2 regions of the Mesorhizobium sp. M0185 genome follow, and region 1 is predicted to be linked to the other one. Evidence: riboswitches for the same ligand, from Rfam matches in the RefSeq annotation. Region 1 holds a riboswitch; the other holds the start of a gene.
What was found. Region 1 has a riboswitch for cobalamin ahead of NKJ20_RS02160 (CbtB domain-containing protein). Riboswitches for the same ligand answer to the same signal wherever they lie in the genome.
Positions count from the first base shown of each region.

Region 2: linked by a shared signal. The riboswitch ahead of metE (5-methyltetrahydropteroyltriglutamate--homocysteine S-methyltransferase) and the one ahead of NKJ20_RS02160 (CbtB domain-containing protein) in region 1 are both predicted to bind cobalamin.

Region 1 is NZ_JAMYSY010000002.1:79,356-88,589, reverse strand. Features, by position in the region: gene NKJ20_RS02190 (SRPBCC family protein) at 1-204, shown strand, start outside; gene mgtE (magnesium transporter) at 554-1,951, shown strand; gene NKJ20_RS02180 (MerR family transcriptional regulator) at 2,092-2,478, shown strand; gene NKJ20_RS02175 (methyltransferase family protein) at 2,498-3,004, opposite strand; gene NKJ20_RS02170 (heparan-alpha-glucosaminide N-acetyltransferase) at 3,021-4,019, opposite strand; gene NKJ20_RS02165 (SRPBCC family protein) at 4,238-4,405, opposite strand; cobalamin riboswitch at 4,755-4,951, shown strand; gene NKJ20_RS02160 (CbtB domain-containing protein) at 4,988-5,167, shown strand; gene NKJ20_RS02155 (CbtA family protein) at 5,183-5,965, shown strand; gene cobU (bifunctional adenosylcobinamide kinase/adenosylcobinamide-phosphate guanylyltransferase) at 5,958-6,479, shown strand; gene cobO (cob(I)yrinic acid a,c-diamide adenosyltransferase) at 6,481-7,113, shown strand; gene NKJ20_RS02140 (hypothetical protein) at 7,590-7,904, shown strand; gene cbiB (adenosylcobinamide-phosphate synthase CbiB) at 7,932-8,903, opposite strand; gene cobD (threonine-phosphate decarboxylase CobD) at 8,902-9,234, shown strand, end outside.
Region 2 is NZ_JAMYSY010000027.1:40,528-49,761, reverse strand. Features, by position in the region: gene NKJ20_RS20850 (hypothetical protein) at 1-480, opposite strand, end outside; cobalamin riboswitch at 893-1,093, shown strand; gene metE (5-methyltetrahydropteroyltriglutamate--homocysteine S-methyltransferase) at 1,189-3,534, shown strand; gene NKJ20_RS20840 (dihydrodipicolinate synthase family protein) at 3,800-4,702, opposite strand; gene NKJ20_RS20835 (trans-sulfuration enzyme family protein) at 4,755-5,987, opposite strand; gene pdxR (MocR-like pyridoxine biosynthesis transcription factor PdxR) at 6,062-7,567, shown strand; gene NKJ20_RS20825 (hypothetical protein) at 7,655-7,807, shown strand; gene NKJ20_RS20820 (B3/B4 domain-containing protein) at 8,023-8,730, shown strand; gene NKJ20_RS20815 (helix-turn-helix domain-containing protein) at 9,170-9,234, shown strand, end outside.

The DNA.
Region 1 (9,234 bases):
CGCTACGATCCGGCATTGCTGACCGAAGTCGAGATCCGCTTTGTCGCGTTTGGCGAGAACGCGACGCGTGTGGAACTCGAGCACAGGCTTCTGGAGAACATGGGCGAAACCGCAGAGGCGATGCGCGAGGCCTTCGAATCCGAGGGTGGCTGGAGCGGTCTCCTGGACCGCTATGCGGCTGAGGCCAAGCGCCACGCCGCCTGATCGGGAAGCCTTCCAGTCCAATACCAGCGAGGCCCTCGCACTGTCGGCCTCGCCGTTTTGAATCAGTGTCGATCTGCCCATCTGGTTGACCGGGTCGGGGAGATACGCTGCCCTTTACCTGCCGCCGCGAAGGTTTGCAGCGCCGCAGGTTTGTAGAACGTCCTCTCCTCCTACCATCCGGTATGCGCCGCGTCGTTTGGACGCGCGAACGGCGCTGTAGCAATTTGTCGTTGTGCATGGTCCTTTCGCAAAATCGATTCCGATTGTCAGGGTCATGCGTTAGACCTGACAGGCACCTTATCCGGAAATCCGATGGCGGGAGGCGCTGGTGGAAGGCCAGGACGAACAGATGACCGGCGCCAGGGCGGCCGAGGAGCGCCGCGCCGACATCTATGACGAGGACGGCGTCATCCTGTCGTCGTTCCTCGCCCAGATCGGTGCCGCGATCGCCGATCGCGATACACTGACGCTGAAGCGCGAAGTCGACGATCTGCACCAGTCGGAACTCGGCCACCTGCTCGAGGCCCTGCACCCGGAACAGCGACGCGCGCTGGTCGAATTGCTGGGCAAGGATTTCGATTTTTCCGCGCTGACCGAGGTTGACGAGGCGATCCGCCGCGACATCGTCGACAGTCTGCCCAATGCGCAGATCGCCCAGGCGGTGCAGGAGCTCGATTCCGACGACGCCGTTTACATTCTCGAGGACCTCGACCAGGAGGACCAGGACGAGATCCTGTCGCGGCTGCCGTTCACCGAGCGGATCAGGCTGCGGCGTTCGCTCGACTATCCCGAAGAGACCGCCGGCCGCCGCATGCAGACCGAGTTCGTCGCGGTGCCGCCGTTCTGGACGATCGGCCAGACCATCGACTACATGCGCGAGGACAACAATCTTCCCGACCGTTTCAGCCAGATCTTCGTCATCGATCCGAGCTTCAAGTTGCTCGGCGCCATCGACCTCGACCAGATCCTGCGTACCAAGCGCTCGGTCAAGGTCGAAGAGGTCATGCATGAGACCAGGCATGCCATCCCGGCCACCATGGACCAGGAGGAGGCGGCACGCGAATTCGAACAATACGATCTTCTGTCCGCCGCCGTCGTCGACGAGAACGAGCGGCTGGTCGGCGTGCTGACCATCGACGACGTCGTCGACGTCATCCAGCAGGAGGCCGAGGAAGATCTGCTGCGCATGGGCGGCGTCGGCGACGAAGAACTCTCGGACAGCATCTTTTCGACCTCGCGCTCGCGCGTGCCGTGGCTGCTGGTCAATCTTTTGACGGCTTTCCTGGCGGCCTCGGTGATCGGCCTGTTCGACCGCACCATCGAGCATATCGTGGCGCTGGCGGTGCTGATGCCGATCGTCGCCGGCATGGGCGGCAATGCCGGCTCGCAGACCATGACGGTCACGGTGCGGGCGCTGGCGACCAGGGACCTCGACATCTACAATGCCGGCCGCATCATCCGCCGCGAAATCGGGGTGGGCTTCATCAACGGCATCATCTTTGCCATCCTGATCGGCCTCGTCGCTGCTGCCTGGTTCCACGATCGCAATCTCGGCGGCATCATTGCGGCTGCGATGATCATCAATATGTTCGTGGCGGCTCTGGCGGGCATCCTTATCCCGCTGCTGCTCGACCGCTTCAAGATCGATCCGGCTGTGGCTTCGGCGGTTTTCGTCACCACGGTCACCGATGTCGTCGGGTTCTTTGCCTTTCTCGGGCTCGCCACATGGTGGTTCGGCGTGCGCTGAACGTCACCTCAATTGACTTTTACGTAAATGCCATGCGAGGCTTTGAAAGGTGCCTTGTCCGCCGATTCTGGTACGCGCCTGGGCACCGGCGGCGCCGGCCAGTTGGAACTCGCGGCGTGGCCGGGGGCATTGGAGTGACGATGCGGGAATATTATTCGATCACGGAGCTGACCCGCGAATTCGACGTGTCGACGCGGACGTTGCGCTTCTATGAGGACGAAGGGCTGGTGCAGCCGGTAAGACGCGGCCGCACCCGGCTGTTCCGCCCATCGGACCGTCATCTCATCCGCCAGATCATGCGGGGAAAAAGGCTCGGCTTCTCGATCAACGAGATCCGTGAGATCATCCAGATGTACAGGGAGCCGCCCGGCGAGGTAGGCCAGCTCAAGCTGATGATCAAGCGCATCGAGGAAAAGCGCGAGGATCTTCGCCAGAAACGCCGCGACCTCGAAGAGACCCTGGCAGAGCTCGACCAAGCCGAGGAATCCTGCGTCGAGCGGCTGGTGGAACTCGGCGTCACCACATGAGCGTGGCGTCAGCGCCGGCTCAAATCCAGCGCCGCACCCTTTTGGCGTAGTCCCGGTATTTCTTGCCGAATTTGGCCGTCAGCACCTTCTCCTCGCTCTCGATCGTCAGCTTCTGCGTCAGGAACGCCGCGATGACTGCCAGCGGCAGGAACCAGGCGATCCCAGTGACAAAGGCGAGGCTGACCAGCAGCAGCGTGTTGGCGAGGTAGATCGGGTTGCGGCTGACGGCGAAGGGTCCGGTGGTCACCAGATGGTCAGGCACGCCGTTCGGGTTGAGCGTCGTCTTGGCGCGGATCATGGTGCGGATTGCCGTGAACCAGAGCGCGGCAACCGCCACCAACCCCACAAGGCCGGCGGCGAACAGGATGTCGCCGAGAAGATCGCCGATCCACGGCAGCGGGTAGAACAGCCCTAGCGCGACGCTGACGATGATGGCGGCGACATAGATCAGCGGCGGCCATGGGATGTGCCCCAGCTTCGGCTGCCCAGGATTTTGCTGCACGGGTTTCGGGTGACTGTCGCTCATTATTGTCCTCCCTCGATTAGCGCGTTCCCGGTTCCGCCGCCTCGGTTTGGGCGGTGCAGGTGCCGGCGAGCTCGCCAATATGCGCCTTCCACTCCGGGGACTGGTCGTTGCTGTAGAGCCGGTCAAGCGAGGCTTCGCCCTGGAGAGTGTCCAGCATGCAGGCACAATAGCTGGAGCAGAACTCGGTGTCGCGTGCCTGCTCGCAGGATATCTGGCAGGATTTCAGAAAACGCACCTCCCTGGTTTCGGCCTGCGCCGGCATGAATTGCGAAAACAGCCAGACCGAGCCGATCAGCACCGGCTGATGGATCAAATAGAAGGCAAGGCTGTGCCGGCCGATGAAGACCAGCGGATTTGCCCAGCGGCCAGGCGCCAAGGCCGACAGCCGCGTCAGCGCGCCGGAGGTGGCGGCGAGCTTGGTAACCGCGATGCCGGCAAGTACGGCGCCGAACCAGGGCAGCAGTGGAACGTAGTCGTTGGAGCGCGGGTTGGTCGCCGACAGGCCGACCCACCACAAAGCCGGATGATCGAAAAGCTCAGATCGCAGGTAGAAAGGCGCGGCAATGGCGAGGGCTGCCACGGCAAGCGTCAGTAGCGCCGGCAGGCGCAGGAACGCCAGGCCGAGCAGGCTGGCGAGCGCGATCTCGTGCAATATGCCGAAGAAGATGAAGCCGTCGGGCGTGGCGATGCGGGTGACCAGCGATATTGCGAGCGCTGCGCCGGCAACCGTGGCGAAGCGCTTCCAGAAGCCGGTCCAGCGGATTTTCTTGCCATGGGCGAGATAGAGGCTGATGCCGACCAGGAACAGGAAGCTCGAGGCGATGCAGCGCGCGTAGATTTTCCACCAGCCGAAGGCGGTGAGGCCGGGATCGGTGTAGCCGAAGAATTCGAGGTCCCAGGTGAAATGATAGCTCGCCATGGCAAGCAAAGCGATGCCGCGTGCAATGTCGATAGCGGCGATGCGCTTCGACTTCGGTTGATCCTGAACGGCTGCGCTCGGCGTGTCGATGCTCATGGTCTCGCTGTCCTGGTTCAGCCCCGGCAAGACGACTATCACGGTTGCCACCGTCAAAAGAAGCAGGGCCTTGCGTCGCGTTGGTACCGGTCGGCATCAGAGCTGCTTTAGGCCAGAGCCGGAAAGCCTTTGGCCGGCGTGCTGGCGTTTTTCGGACTGGGCGCGGTTTTCGCGACACTCGGCCTGCTGGCGGCGGCCTGCGGCTTCGTCACCTGGCGCTATCTGCCCAAATCGCTTTGATGTGCGAGCGCCGCATGGCGCTCGCGCACCCAGTTGTGGAAGCGGTGCAAGTCGTATTCCTCGGGCATCAGTACGCCGGCCTTGTGGCGCATCGAGCGCAGGCCCATCTGGTTGACCTCGCAGATAACAGCATCCTCCTCCAGCACCTGGGTACCGAAGGCGACGATGTTGTCGATATCCGCGGCCGGATCGGCGAGCGCTTCGCCTCGCGGCAGACGAGCAGCCAGTTGCGATACCAGATGGCCTCGAGATCGCGCTGATAGGCCGCGATGTCCCAACAGGCTGATGACGGCAGCGTCGGCTCGGCCCGCATCAGGCCGTTGTAGGGACCGCGCTCATTCGGGCTGGGTTGCATGCCAGCTTCCTCCCCATCCGCCAGCCGACACCCGGCTGCGAAAATTGTCAATCGCGGCGCCGGCCGACCGGCTTGGCGAGGCGGCGCATTCGCCACACGATCCGGCGGAATTTGGTTTGCCGGGCGCGGCGATTCTGCCTATAGTCGCTGATGTCGTCGGTTCCGTTTGGAACCAAGAGGGAATGCGGTGAGGGCAAGTTGTTTGCCCAATGCCGTGGCTGCCCCCGCAACTGTGTGCGGTAGTCCTCTCCATATGCCACTGAAGGTTCGCCTTCGGGAAGGTGGGGAAGGGCGCTGATCCGCGAGCCAGGAGACCTGCCGGCGACAGGAAACTGACTTCTATGCCCTCGGGTGGAGGGCGAAAGGACAAGACATGAATACCGCTTCCGTTTCGCTCGGCGCTTCCGCCTCCTCGCAGTCGCGTCTCATGCAACTGGCGCTTGCTGCATTCCTCGGCATTTTCGTCATGGGCTTTGTCGGCTTCTCGCATATCGATGCGGTCCACAATGCCGCGCACGACTATCGCCATTCGATGGGCTTTCCCTGCCACTAACAAGGGGCTGACATCATGACACTGTTTCGCAACGTCGTGTTCATCGCGGCGATCGCAGGGCTTGTGGCCGGCGTGGCTCTCGCCTGCATGCAAGCCTATGCCACGGTGCCGCTCATCCTAAAGGCGGAAGTCTACGAACAGGCCGGCGGCGGCCATGACCATGCCGCGGCACCTGCGGCACCGGCCGAAAACGCCGCAGGCACGACGGCTATGAGCAGCGCCGCGCCGGCACCGGCTGAAGCAATGGCTCCGGCGGAAGACGAAGGCTGGGCGCCGGCGGACGTTTTCGAACGCTTCGGCTTCAGCGTCGTTGCCAATATCGTCACCGGCATCGGCTTTGCGCTGGTCCTGGTTGCGGTTTCGGAATTCGCCGGCGGCATCGGCAATTGGCGCCAGGGCCTGTTCTGGGGGCTGGCCGGCTTTGCCGCGTTCACGCTGGCGCCGGGCCTCGGCCTGCCGCCGGAACTGCCGGCGATGCCGGCGGCCGACCTTGTCCAACGCCAGATCTGGTGGTGGGCAACAGTGCTGGCGACAGCGGCCGGTCTCGGCCTTATCGTCTTCCGCAGATCGCTGCCGCTGGTGGCTCTTGCCGTGGCGTTGATCGTTGCGCCGCATATCGTCGGCGCGCCGCAGCCCGATAGCTTCGAAACGGCCATCCCGGAAGGCCTGCACCACCAGTTCGTGGTGGCGGTGACGCTGACCAATCTGGTGTTCTGGCTGGTGCTCGGCGCGGTCGTCGGCGTGGTGCGCGGACGCTTCACGGGCACGGCGACCAGCCTGCGCGACAGCTTTGCCTGACCGCGCTGCCGGGGCACTGACCCTGGTCATCGGCGGTGGGCGCGCCGCGACGCCCGCCCATGCCGAGAGGCTGGTAACGGCCTGTCCGGCGCCGTGGAGCTATATTGCCACCGCGCAAGCCTATGACGAGGAGATGCGCCAGCGCATCGCGCTGCACCGCTCGCGGCGCGGCGCCGGCTGGACGACCATCGATGCGCCGCTCGACCTTGCCGGCGCGATCGGAGCGCTGCCTGACGGCCAGCCGGTGCTGATCGACTGCCTGACGCTGTGGCTGACCAACCATATGCTGGCCGACCATGATGTCGAGGCCGAATGCCGGAGGCTGGCCGATGTGTTGTCGCGGCCGCGTGGGCCGTGGTTCGTGGTGTCCAACGAGGTCGGCCAGGGCATCGTGCCGGACAATGCGCTGGCAAGACGGTTTCGCGACGCCGCCGGTCGGTTGAATCAGGATGTCGCGGCTGTTGCCAGCACCGTGCTTTTGATGGTGGCGGGGCTGCCGCTCAAGGTGAAATGACATGGCTGATATTATCGATCTCAAGACCATTGAACAGGGGGACGAGGAACGCCACCGCGCCAAGATGGCCAAGCGCAAGGCGGTGCAGGACGCCGAGGTCGCGGCCAAGACGGTCGAGAAGGGGCTGCTGATCGTCAACACCGGACCGGGCAAGGGCAAGACCACGGCCGCCTTTGGGCTGGCGCTCAGGATGCTCGGCTATGGCAAGCGCGTCGGCGTCGTCCAGTTCATCAAGGGCAAGTGGCACACCGGCGAGAAGGACGCGTTTGCTAGTTTTGGCGATCGCGTCGTCTGGCACGCCATGGGCGAGGGCTTTACCTGGGAAACGCAGGACCTGAAACGCGATATCGCGGCGGCCGAGGCCGCCTGGGCGAAGGCGCTCGAGCTGATGGCCGAGCCGTCGATCAGCCTCGTGGTGCTCGACGAGCTGAACATCGCGCTGCGCTACGACTACCTCGATCTCGAAAAAGTGGTCGCGGCGTTGAAGGCGCGTCGCGAAGGCCTGCATGTCGTCGTCACCGGCCGCAACGCCAAACCGGTATTGGTCGAGGCGGCCGATCTGGTCACCGAGATGGGCGTGACCAAGCACCACTTCTCCGCCGGCGTGAAGGCGCAGCAGGGGATCGAGTTCTGAGGGGGTTGCTGGGGAGGCAGAGGCGCGGTGTCTCGACCTCTCAAGATTTGGGTTCCTCGCCCGCCGCGAAGCGGGGGAGAGGTGGCCGCGAAGCGGCCGGAGAGGGGGCTTTAGTAGAGCGCGGTTCCCCTCTCCGTCTCGGCTTCGCCGAGCCACCTCTCCCCACTTTCGTGGGGCGAGAAACCCAAGCTGGAACTAAGCTGCGAACCTTCAAGGCTGAAGGCGCCCTATTTTGTTCTTGCTTTGTGCCGGCAGCTATGCTAGTAACTTCGGTATGGTGCTGATTGGCTCCAACGACCCGCCGCATGGTGGGTTTTTTGTTTCGCCTGGGATCGGGCGAAGATCACAACAGAATTACGACCGTCGAGATTACCCCAAACAGTGCGATCAGCAGAAAGTCGGCGATCCGGTAGAGTTTCAGTGCCGCCGGATGTCAGGGATAGAGTTCTGGTCGCTTGCGAAGCTGGAGATTGTTCGTGGACCAGGCGGTAATCGTCTATCTTATTCTCAATGATGGTCAGTTTGGTGCCGCTGACGAACGCGAATCCATTTATGCGCTCGAGAATCGGCTAGAGAAAGCTATCGAGGATGCATCGGTCGGCGAGTTTGACGGTGACTTGTTTGGTGAAGGCGAATGCATCCTCTACATGTATGGGCCAAACGCTGAACGACTTTTTGTCGTAGTCGAACCCTTATTGAAATCTTCTCCCGTAGCTGCCGGTGGGTACGCGATCAAAAGGTTTGGCGTGGAAGCCGATCCGAGCGCAAAGGAAGTCCGTGTTACCTGGTAGGTCGGGTTTTCCGACCCATTCGGACGTTCACGCGGCGATGACGATCACCGCGATCACGCCGAACAGCGCGATCAGCAGAAAGTCGGCGATCCGGTAGAGTTTCAGCGCCCGTCGGATGTCGGTGCTCTCGACATCATCGCGCCGGCCGCCTTCGCCCATCAATGCGTCTTCGACCATGACGCCGTCATAGGAACGGGGGCCGGCGAGCGCCAGGCCGAGCGCGCCGGCCATCGCTGCTTCCGGCCAGCCGGCATTGGGCGAGCGGTGTTTTTTCGCATCGCGCCGCACGGCGTGCCAGGCGCCGTTGGCGTCGGCGCCCTTGACCAGAAAAGCGGCGAGTACGATCAGCAGCGCCGTCAGCCGCGACGCCGGCAGATTGATCCAATCGTCGAAGCGCGCAGCCGCCCAGCCGAAGGCTTCGTGGCGCGGGGTGCGATGGCCGATCATCGAATCGGCGGTGTTGGCGGCCTTGTAGGCGACGCCGCCGGCGAGCCCGCCGATACCGAGCCAGAAGGCCGGAGCGACGACGCCGTCGGAGAAATTCTCGGCCAGGCTTTCGATCGCGGCGCGGCAGACAGCGGCCCTGTCGAGCTTTTCCGGGTCGCGACCGACGATCCGCGAGACGGCAATGCGGCCCATGTCCAGTCCGCCGCTGTCGAGGGCGTCGGCGACGGCTTCGACATGCTCGGCCAGGCTCTTCTGCGACAGCAGCGACGTCGCCAGGATTGCGGTAACCAACAAGCCGAGGGGAATGCTCCAAAGCAAGGTTTCGAGCCAGAGGGCGAGGGCGGCCGGCACCAGCACGATCACCAGCAGCGTGACGACGCCCCAGCCGCGACGGTGGGCGTCGGAATCAGTGGCGCGGTTGAGCCTGCGGTCGAGAAAGGATATCAGCCTGCCGAACCAGGTGACGGGATGGCCAATGGCATCGAAGAGCCGGGCCGGGTAGCCGAGTACAAGTTCGATGGCCAGCGACAGGAAAGTGATCAGGATCGGCATGAAGGCTCTTGATGGAGTGACGGCGGCAGTGGACCACGGCGGAAGCCTTGGCCGGGCGAGGGCGCTTTTCCCTCACGCGCCGCTGCCTTTCGTCGACCTCTCGACCGGGATTAATCCGCACTCCTACCCGCTTTTCGATTTGCCCGCCACCGCCCTGTCGCGATTGCCGGAAACAGCGCGCGGCCGCGACTTGGCTGAACGCGCGGCAAGCGCCTATGGCGCCCCGTCGGCGGCGAATGTCGCAGCGGCGCCCGGCACGCAGATCTTGTTGCCGCGCGTCGCTTCCCTGGTCAGCCCGGGCACGGCGCTGGTGCTCGGGCCGACTTATGCC
Region 2 (9,234 bases), on a different contig from region 1:
GACGCCATCTTGTGGACGAGCTTGGCCGCCTGCACCCGGTTGTATTCCGGCTTGCGGTCCGCCTGGGCGGTTCGCCGCGATGGCTATCTCCATGTCAATCGGCGCCGAACTTTGACGCCCGCTGCTTTTGATGAATTTGGCGAGGTCCCGCGCATAATCACTCTTGGTCTTCTCCTTGAGGCCCTGTGTCGCGAACTTGTGGTCCAGCAGGGCAAACAGGTCCAAGTCCCCTTCCGCCTGTGGCGCTGGCTTGCCCTCACCGCCCTCGGCTTCCCAATTGGGGACCGCTTCTGCGCGCTGCACCGTGGCGATTGTCCGCCCAAGACGCATCACAAGATCGAACGCCAAACCGTGCGCGTGCACGACGATTTGCCGCTCAGGCCTCATTTGGACAGGACTTGAGCTGGCCGGTGGTTTGAGCCGGGTTACCTTGAGCCGGTGGGCTGCGAACAAGCAGTTCGAGACATTGGCCTCGATCACGCCGCTGCGCCTGGCCTCGGTGTGCTCCCCCCGAAATCGTTGTGTCATATCACCGAGGGCATCACGGCCAACAGCTTCCACATGGGCAACAGCCTCGCCATTGAGCCGAATATGGTCGCGAGCAGATCACCAACGAAGCGGTCGGAACCTCGGAGCCGAAGTTCGACGCCGAGGTGGTTCGCATGATGCGGGAAGCAGCACCACGGCGCTTGCCGGTATGTTTGCTGCCGGCAGCCGACGAACTCCTATCCTCCTGGACAAGGGCGCCGTGCGTCATTGCTTTGATTTACCGGCCGCTCAAGGCTTCCACAGTTTTCGCTTTCGAGGCGACCTTTGGAACATGCCAACGGAAATTTAACATAACGACATAAACATTTCTTTATGCGGCGTTGACAAAGAGGCGAACTGCTGTAATTGTCTCCCGCGTCGTGGTTCTCCGTACGGCGCTGCCGCAGCGGAGCTAAGAGGGAAGCCGGTGCGATGCCGGCGCTGCCCCCGCAACTGTTAGCGGCGAGCCAACCCCACTCATGTCACTGAGGCGAATAGCCTTGGGAAGACGGGTAGAGGCTATGACCCCGCGAGCCAGGAGACCTGCCACGGCGAATTACGTCCACGGGCGGGGTGTCTCGGTGGCCGCTGCAGCCTGGCGTTCGTGCCGGCCTGCTAGCGCCTTCCTTGTCACCGACGCCCCAACCATCGGGGTCTGGCATGACTGTCTCTCAGCAAATTCCTGTAGCAACGCTCGGCGTGCCCCGCTTCGGTCGTCGGCGAGAACTGAAATTCGCGCTTGAAAGCTACTGGTCCGGAAAATCGTCCGCTGCCGACCTTCTCACGACCGCGAAGGCGCTCCGTGCCGCTAGCTGGGAGGAGCAGCACGATCGCGGCGTGTCGAAAATCCCGTCGAACGACTTCTCGCTCTACGACCATGTGCTCGACACCGCAGCCATGGTCGGCGCCGTTCCATCCCGTTACGGCTGGAATAGCGGCGAGGTTCCACTTGACATCTACTTCGCAATGGCGCGGGGCAACCAGGGTCAGACGGAGGATTGTCGACACGCTGGTCACCAGCAGGCGGCTCATCGGTCTGATGTAACCGCGATGGAAATGACCAAGTGGTTTGACACCAACTATCACTACATTGTGCCGGAACTCAACGATGATCAGACGTTCGCCCTCTCGTCGACGAAACCGGTCGATTACTTCATCGAGGCTAAAGCTCTCGGCGTTCACACACGCCCAGTCATCCTTGGACCGATCACCTTCCTCAAGCTGGCGAAATCGCCTGCCGAAGGACTCGATCCCATCGCGCTTCTGCCGCGGCTGCTGCCCGTCTACGAGCAACTCCTGCAGAGGCTGAAGCTGTCTGGAGCCGACTGGGTGCAGATCGATGAGCCAGCGCTTGTCCTCGATCTGAACCCGAACGAACGAGCTGCGTTCGAATTCGCCTATGGCCAGCTGTCGAAAGCCGCGCCCGAGCTGAAGATCATGCTGGCTACCTATTTCGGGCCGCTGGGAGACAATCTCGAAACCGCGGTTTCTCTGCCCCTGGCCGGGCTGCATATTGATCTCGTGCGCGCTCCCGAGCAGCTGGAAACGGTGGGTCGGCTCGCACCGAAGGATCTGGTGCTCTCGCTTGGCTTGATCGATGGTCGCAACGTCTGGCGTGCGAACCTGCCCGTCATTCTCGACCGCATCAAACCGATCGTCGCCGGCTGGCCCTTGGACCGCGTCGAGATCGCGCCTTCTTGCTCGATGCTGCATGTGCCGATCGACCTCCGCATGGAGACGGAACTCGACGCGGACATCAGGTCGTGGCTCGCCTTCGCGGCCCAGAAGACCGACGAGTTGGTGTTGCTTGCCCGGGCCCTGTCCCAAGGCAGGGATGCGGTGGCAGGCGCGTTGAAAGCGTCTGCCGAGGCTGCCGCCACTCGCGTGACATCCACGAAGATCCATGACCCGCTGGTTGAGGGGCGGATCGCCAGCATTGACGACAGCATGAAGCGACGAGAGAGCGCTTTTGCCGAGCGCTCCAGAGTCCAAGCCGGCACGCTCGGGCTGCCGCCGTTCCCGACGACGACCATCGGGTCCTTCCCGCAGACGCCGCAGGTACGCAGGGCGCGGGCCGCTCATGGGAAGGGCCAGCTGAGCTATGTCGACTACGAGACCTTCCTGAAGAAGGAGATCGAGGCTGCAATTCGCTGGCAGGAAGAGATCGGGCTGGACGTGCTGGTGCACGGTGAGTTCGAACGAAACGACATGGTACAGCATTTCGGCGAGCAGCTGTCCGGCTTCGCCTTCACCCAGCATGCCTGGGTGCAGAGCTATGGGTCGCGTTACGTGCGCCCCCCCATCATCTTCGGCGACGTATCGAGGCCCAAGCCGATGACGCTGCGCTGGTGGCAATTCGCCCAGTCGCTTACGGAAAACCCTGTGAAGGGAATGCTCACAGGCCCGGTGACCATTCTCAACTGGTCTTTTGTTCGCGACGACGTACCCCGCTCCGAAGCATGCCGCCAGATCGCGCTCGCCATCCGCGACGAGGTGACGGATCTCGAATGGTCCGGCGCAAGGATGATCCAGATCGATGAGGCCGCGTTTCGCGAAGGATTGCCACTGCGCCAGTCTGATTGGAACGACTATCTCGACTGGGCTGTCGAATGCTTCCGGATCGCTTCAACGGGTGTAAAGGACGCGACTCAAATCCATACCCACATGTGCTACTCGGAGTTCAACGAGATCATCGACGCGATCGCTGAAATGGATGCGGATGTCATTTCGATTGAGACGTCGCGCTCGAAGATGGAACTGCTGGACGCCTTCACGAGCTCCAAATATCCGAACGAAATCGGTCCCGGAGTCTACGACATTCACTCACCACGCGTCCCGGAAGTCGGCGAGATTTCGGATCTCGTCATGCTTGCCCGCGAGCGACTGTCGGATTCCCAACTGTGGGTAAACCCGGACTGTGGCCTCAAAACACGCAAATGGGAGGAGGTCCGCCCTGCCCTGATGAACATGGTCGATGCAGCACGTGCGCTCCGGTGGAAAGTGTAGGCCGGAGGGTTTCCTGGTTGCTCACCATGTGGTGAGTTACCGGCTGCCGCATGTCGGCTGTGAATGTGCCAAAACGCGATCACATCCTTTGAAATAAGTCACTCGAGCGAAATGTGCACTTTCCTTCGGCACGTGTATTAATCGCGCAGGAGTAAAGGGTACCGTTTTCTCCCTGTGACGTGTCGAGTTCGATTCTCGGCTCGGTTCATCGAAATGCGCGGGTACATACATGACAGGTTCCTTCACTGGCCGCCGGGTTCGCTATTCACCGGTTGACATCCGATGGCAAGCGTTCCAACGCGGCGGCGATCTGGCGCTTCGCTGCTGAGGGCAGAGGCAGGATGGGACGCGGGGGGTCGGCACGGCAAATGTCGAGCAATTCGGCAAGTGCATAGACGACGCGAAGGCTCGAGAACTCCTTGAAGAGTCTCCAGAGCGGCGCAAGCGTGGCATCGATCCGTCGCGCTTCGGCCGCATCGCCCTGTTGCGCCGCCGTGACGATCTTCACGCAGACCTCGGGCAGGATGCCGGCGAGGACGCTGTACCATGTGTCGGCGCCGGCGATCATGGCCTCTGCGGCGTTCCAGTCGCCGCTGTAGCCGATCGAGAACCCTTCCGGCACAGTGCGCCTCTGGTCGGCCAGATGGCTCTTGATCGCATCGCCCTTGTCTGTCGGATTCTTGATAGCGACAATCCCACCCACCTTTGCCAGGCGGCTGACGAGTGCTGGGGTGAAATGGAAATGCGTCGTTCCTGGATTGTCGTAGACGACGATCGGCAGGCCGCTCTCGCACGCCACCGTCGAGAAATGTTCGAACACCTCGTCATCAGTGAGCGGGGTGTAGGAGGCGGCCGCAAGCAGCCCCGCGGCAGCTCCAAGGGCCTTGGCGTCTTGCGCGAACCTCACTGCTTCATCGGTGCGCAGCGCGCCCACACCCACCAGGAGCGGCATTCGCCCGGCGATTTCGTCCAAGGTCTCGGCGAGCGTCCGTCGCCGTTCCTCGCGCGACAGATACATATAGGTGCCGGTGCTGCCGAGAAGACCGATGGAGTCGACCTGAGCGGCGCCAAGCCGAGCAATCAGCCTGCGCAGAGCAACGGTATCGACGCGGCCGTCACGATCGGCGGGCGTGATGGGAAACGCGGAAAGACCGCTCAGGAATGCCATGGCAAGGCTCCAGGTTTGTGCGTGAGCGCAGGACTGGCCGGACGACAGGTCATCACAAGGCGTCCAGAGCCCGCCGCAGGTCGGCGATTAGGTCATCGACGTCTTCAAGACCCACCGAGAGACGCATGAGGTCCTCGCCGACTCCATCGGCCAGATGCGCATCCTTGCGGATCGGCTGACGAGCACGGGTCAGGCTTGCCGGATGATAGATGAGGCTGTCGGCATCGCCGAGGCTGACAGCCCGGGTGATCAGGTTGAGCCGGTCCATCATCCGCCGCGCGCCCTCGAACCCAGCGTGGAGGCCAAAGGCCAACATGCCCGACCCTTGGGACATCTGCTTTCGCGCCGTCACCTGATCAGGGTGCGAGCCGAGGAAGGGATAACTCACCCATGCCACCGCCGGGTGCGCCTCGAGCGCCTGAGCCACCGCAAGGGCCGTGGCGCTGTGCCGTTCCATGCGCAGCGTGAGCGTCTTCAGACCGCGCAGGATCAGGAAGGCTGACATGGGCGAGAGCGCTGCGCCGGTGATGTAGCGCAGGCCCGTTTCGTGCAGCGTGCGGAGCGTTTGCGCGTCGCCGAGAATCCCCCCACCAAGGGCATCGCCGTGCCCATTGATGTATTTGGTCAGCGAGTGGAGCACGAGGTCTGCCCCATGTTCGAGCGGCCGCTGGAGCGCGGGGGAGGCGAAGGTGCTGTCGACTGCAACCTTTACACCGCGCGCGTGGGCGCGCTCGGCAATGGCAGTGATGTCGAGGATGCGGCTCAGCGGATTCACCGGCGTCTCGAAGAAAACAAGCCGGGTCCGCTCGGTGATCGCGGCATCGAGATTGTGAGGATCGGACAGGTCGACCGCGACGACCTTGATGCCGAAGCGGGGGACCGCCTGTTCGACCATGGCAAGCGTGTTCGCATAAAGCGTCCTGTGGACGATGAGTTCATCGCCTTGGGACAGGAGCGACAGGATCAGCGTCCCGAAAGCCGCCATCCCCGAGGCAACGACCAGACCTGCCTCGGCTCCTTCCAGATTGGCGAGCCGTTGCTCGAGGATCTCCGTCGTCGGATTGTATTCGCGCGCATAGAGCCTTCCGCCAAGCGCGGCGGCGGCCTCGTTCGCTGCCACGCTTTCGAATCCATAGGTCGAGGTCAAGAAGACTGGCGGCTGAACGGCATTGGAAAAGCCGGCGGGATCGTAGCCATGATGGATCGCCCGAGTGGCGAATCCGGGACCGGTGTCGTTGAGCGACCGCGTGAGAGCATCGGTTTCCGATTGATAGGAGCGGGTCATTCGGCCTCTAAGATCTTGCTTGGGTTTCCGAAAGATTGACGGCAAACTGGCCAATGTGAAATATCCAGTTGGCGATGAATGAAATGGTCCAGTCTTCAAGTGCCGGTTCTGCAGGTCGCACGCACGCGATGGGTGCACGCCAGATCTACGAGGCTCTTCGCGAGCAGATCCTCGGAAGTGTCTACGAAACCGGCAGTCAGCTGCCTTCCTCCCGAGGCCTCGCAAATGACCTTGGGGTTTCGCGAACGACGGTGACGGTCGCCTATGAGCAACTGGCCGCGGAAGGTTTCATCGACGTCCGTCAAGGCGCACGACCCCGCGTTGCATCTTCGTTGATCGGTCCTGAGACAAGCCGCACGCCTGCGAAACGGGTCGGCTCGGTTCTTCTGTCCGCCTATGGGGGCCGACTGCGCGTCACGCCGCCCTGGCCGGATTATCTGCCGACTGGGCTGAAGGTCGATTTCCGCTATGGTGACCTGGCGCCGTCGGATTTCCCTGCATTGATCTGGAAACGCGCGATGAACGAGGCGATGGCGCAGCGCCCGTTGCGTCTTGCCTATGACGATCCTCGCGGCTCGCGCCGGCTGCGCCAAGCGTTGCAGGGCTATCTCTGGCGCGCCCGAACCCTGAGCTGCGACCTCGAGCAGATCATCATCGTCAACGGTTCGCAGCAGGGCCTCGATCTGTGCGCGCGCCTGCTTCTCGATCCCGCCGACAGCTTCGTCATAGAGGATCCGTGCTACAGGATGGCGCGTCAGGTCTTTGCCAGCACAGGCGCCTCGCCCGTCCCCGTCACCGTCGACGAGGACGGGATGAAGACGGAGTTGCTGGCGGGGATTGGTGCACGACTGGCCTATGTCACGCCATCGCATCAGTTTCCGTTGGGCGGCGTCATGCCGATCACGCGCCGCCACCAGCTTCTGGAATGGGCGCGGCACAACAATGCCTACGTGATCGAGGACGACTACGACAGCGAATATCGCTACGACATCAATCCGGTCCCTCCGCTGCACAGTCTCGAGGGCCACGGGGCTGTCATCTACCTCGGCACGATCTCCAAAACGCTCTCGCCGATGCTGCGTATCGGCTACCTCGTCGTCCCGCCGGAATTGCAGGAGGTCTTCGCAACCGCCAAACAATTCGCGGACCGGCATTCGCCGGTAGCTGAACAGGAGGCTCTGGCCTCTTTAATCGAGAGTGGCGGCTACGAAAGCCATGTGCGGCGCGTGCGCAGGCTGAACGGCGAGCGTCGGGAGACGTTGTTGGGCGCCTTGCGGCGCAGCTTCGGCGATCGCATCGCTGTCCAGGGAGCAGAGGCCGGTCTGCACGTCGTCGTTTGGTTCGACGAACTGCCGCGATCGCGGGAAACGACCCTGGTCGAAGCCGCCCGAGGCGCGGGCCTGGGGCTGCACCTGATCTCGCCCCTTTACGAGCGGCAATCGGACGAAGGCCACATCGATCGCGTGGGGCTTGTCATGGGCTATGCCGCCTTGAGCATTCGGCAGATCGAGAAGGGCGTTGAGATCCTGCGAGCGGTTGTCAAGCAGGTGCAAGACGCGTTGCCGGGACACGGTGGCTAAAACGGCGGGACGTGGCGTGCTGGCGAGGAAACCGACCCTTGGGCTGAACCGCATTTCGTGCAAAGCCAACTGGACTGGGAAAACGCCATGCAACTGGCGCTGTTGATCAGGCCAGTTTGGCGGCAGATTTTCGTGCGAGACGAATTTCCGAGAGCGATGCATAACCGGCAAGGAAAGCTGCTTCACATCCATATCGCGCCCGCTGCCTTTTATGAAATGGAGGATCTGGCGGAGGCGTAGCTTGTTGCCGGCCGAGGCGGGCTCGAGCACCCGCAAGAGATAATCGACGATCTCTACCAGGCCTTGTCCACGGCCGAATGATGGAATTATCCAGCGCATGGTGCGGCATGCACCATGCCGATGCCAGAAGATCTGGACGCTCGACAAGCACCTTTCTTCAAACATTTCCCGAACGACCCGCAGCGCAAAGCCTCCCCATGAGAAAAGAGCATCCCATGTCTTTCACGCCATTGATTGCCCCCGAGATCAAGGCCCGCTACCCGGATTTTCATCTGATCAGCATTGTGGTGCGGAACGCTGAAATCGACGTGCCGGATGCACAGGCGTTGAACGACACGATTGCGGCGGCGGAACAGGCGGCGCTTCGCGATGACGCCCAAAGGGACGCGCATCTTGCGGCGTGGGCCGTTGCCTACGAGGCTTTCGGCACAAAGGCCAATCGAACGCCGTGCTCGGCCGCCGCGCTTCTCAAGCGGGTGCGGAAAGATGGCTCTCTCCCGCGGATATCCCCACTGGTTGATGCCTACAATGCCGTCAGCGTGTTGTATGGCGTTCCGATTGGCGGGGAGGATCTCGATCTCTACCAGGGGGTCCCGAGACTTTTAATTGCGAAGGGAGCGGAGCCATTCGACACGATCCAGCAAGGTGAAATGGTAACCGAGCATCCTGAACCGGGCGAAGTCATCTGGTGCGATGATGCCGGTGTCACGTGCCGCCGCTGGAACTGGCGGCAGGGGCGGCGCACCATGGTCACGGTCGATACCCGCGCCATGTGGCTCGTGCTGGAAGCCCTCGGCCCAATGTCAGCTAAACAGATGACGGCCACCGGAGAGCATTTGATGGGACTTATCCAAGCGTTGTGCCCGGGTGCGCGAATCGAAACCGCGCGGATCGACGAGTCCACTACATCTCGTGTTCCTTAGGGCATGGCCCCATCTTTCGGAGAAACACCCCACTCAGCCCTGTCCGGATCTGGCGCTCCTTGCTCGCTCCGCTGGCCTACACAGTTGATTGCGAACGACCCAGAACGGCTCTCGAAAACGAGCGTCGAACGAAATCAGATCACTGCTTGTTCTCCCTTAGCGTTGTTTGGCGTACTTTTATCGCGATGCCTCCAGTGGGGATGGTCCAAATTGCGCAAGCTCGGTCGAGTGATCGCGGAGAAGCTTAATGTCGACTACATCGAAATTGATGGAGCGGTACGGACAACGGGTGCGAACCCGGGACGTCGTCCCGGTGTCGTCAGGCTCTCCCGTCCGACTGAGCCTCAGTTTTCTTCACGGCGCGAATACTCCTGAGGCCGCCCGGATTCTCGTTAAGAGACAGCTGCCGCTCAGGACGGCCCACGCGATACTCACGGAGATGGTCGATCACGGCAAGGCGTTCGTGACGGTTCCTTGCGTCGACGACCTATTGGCACTGAAGAA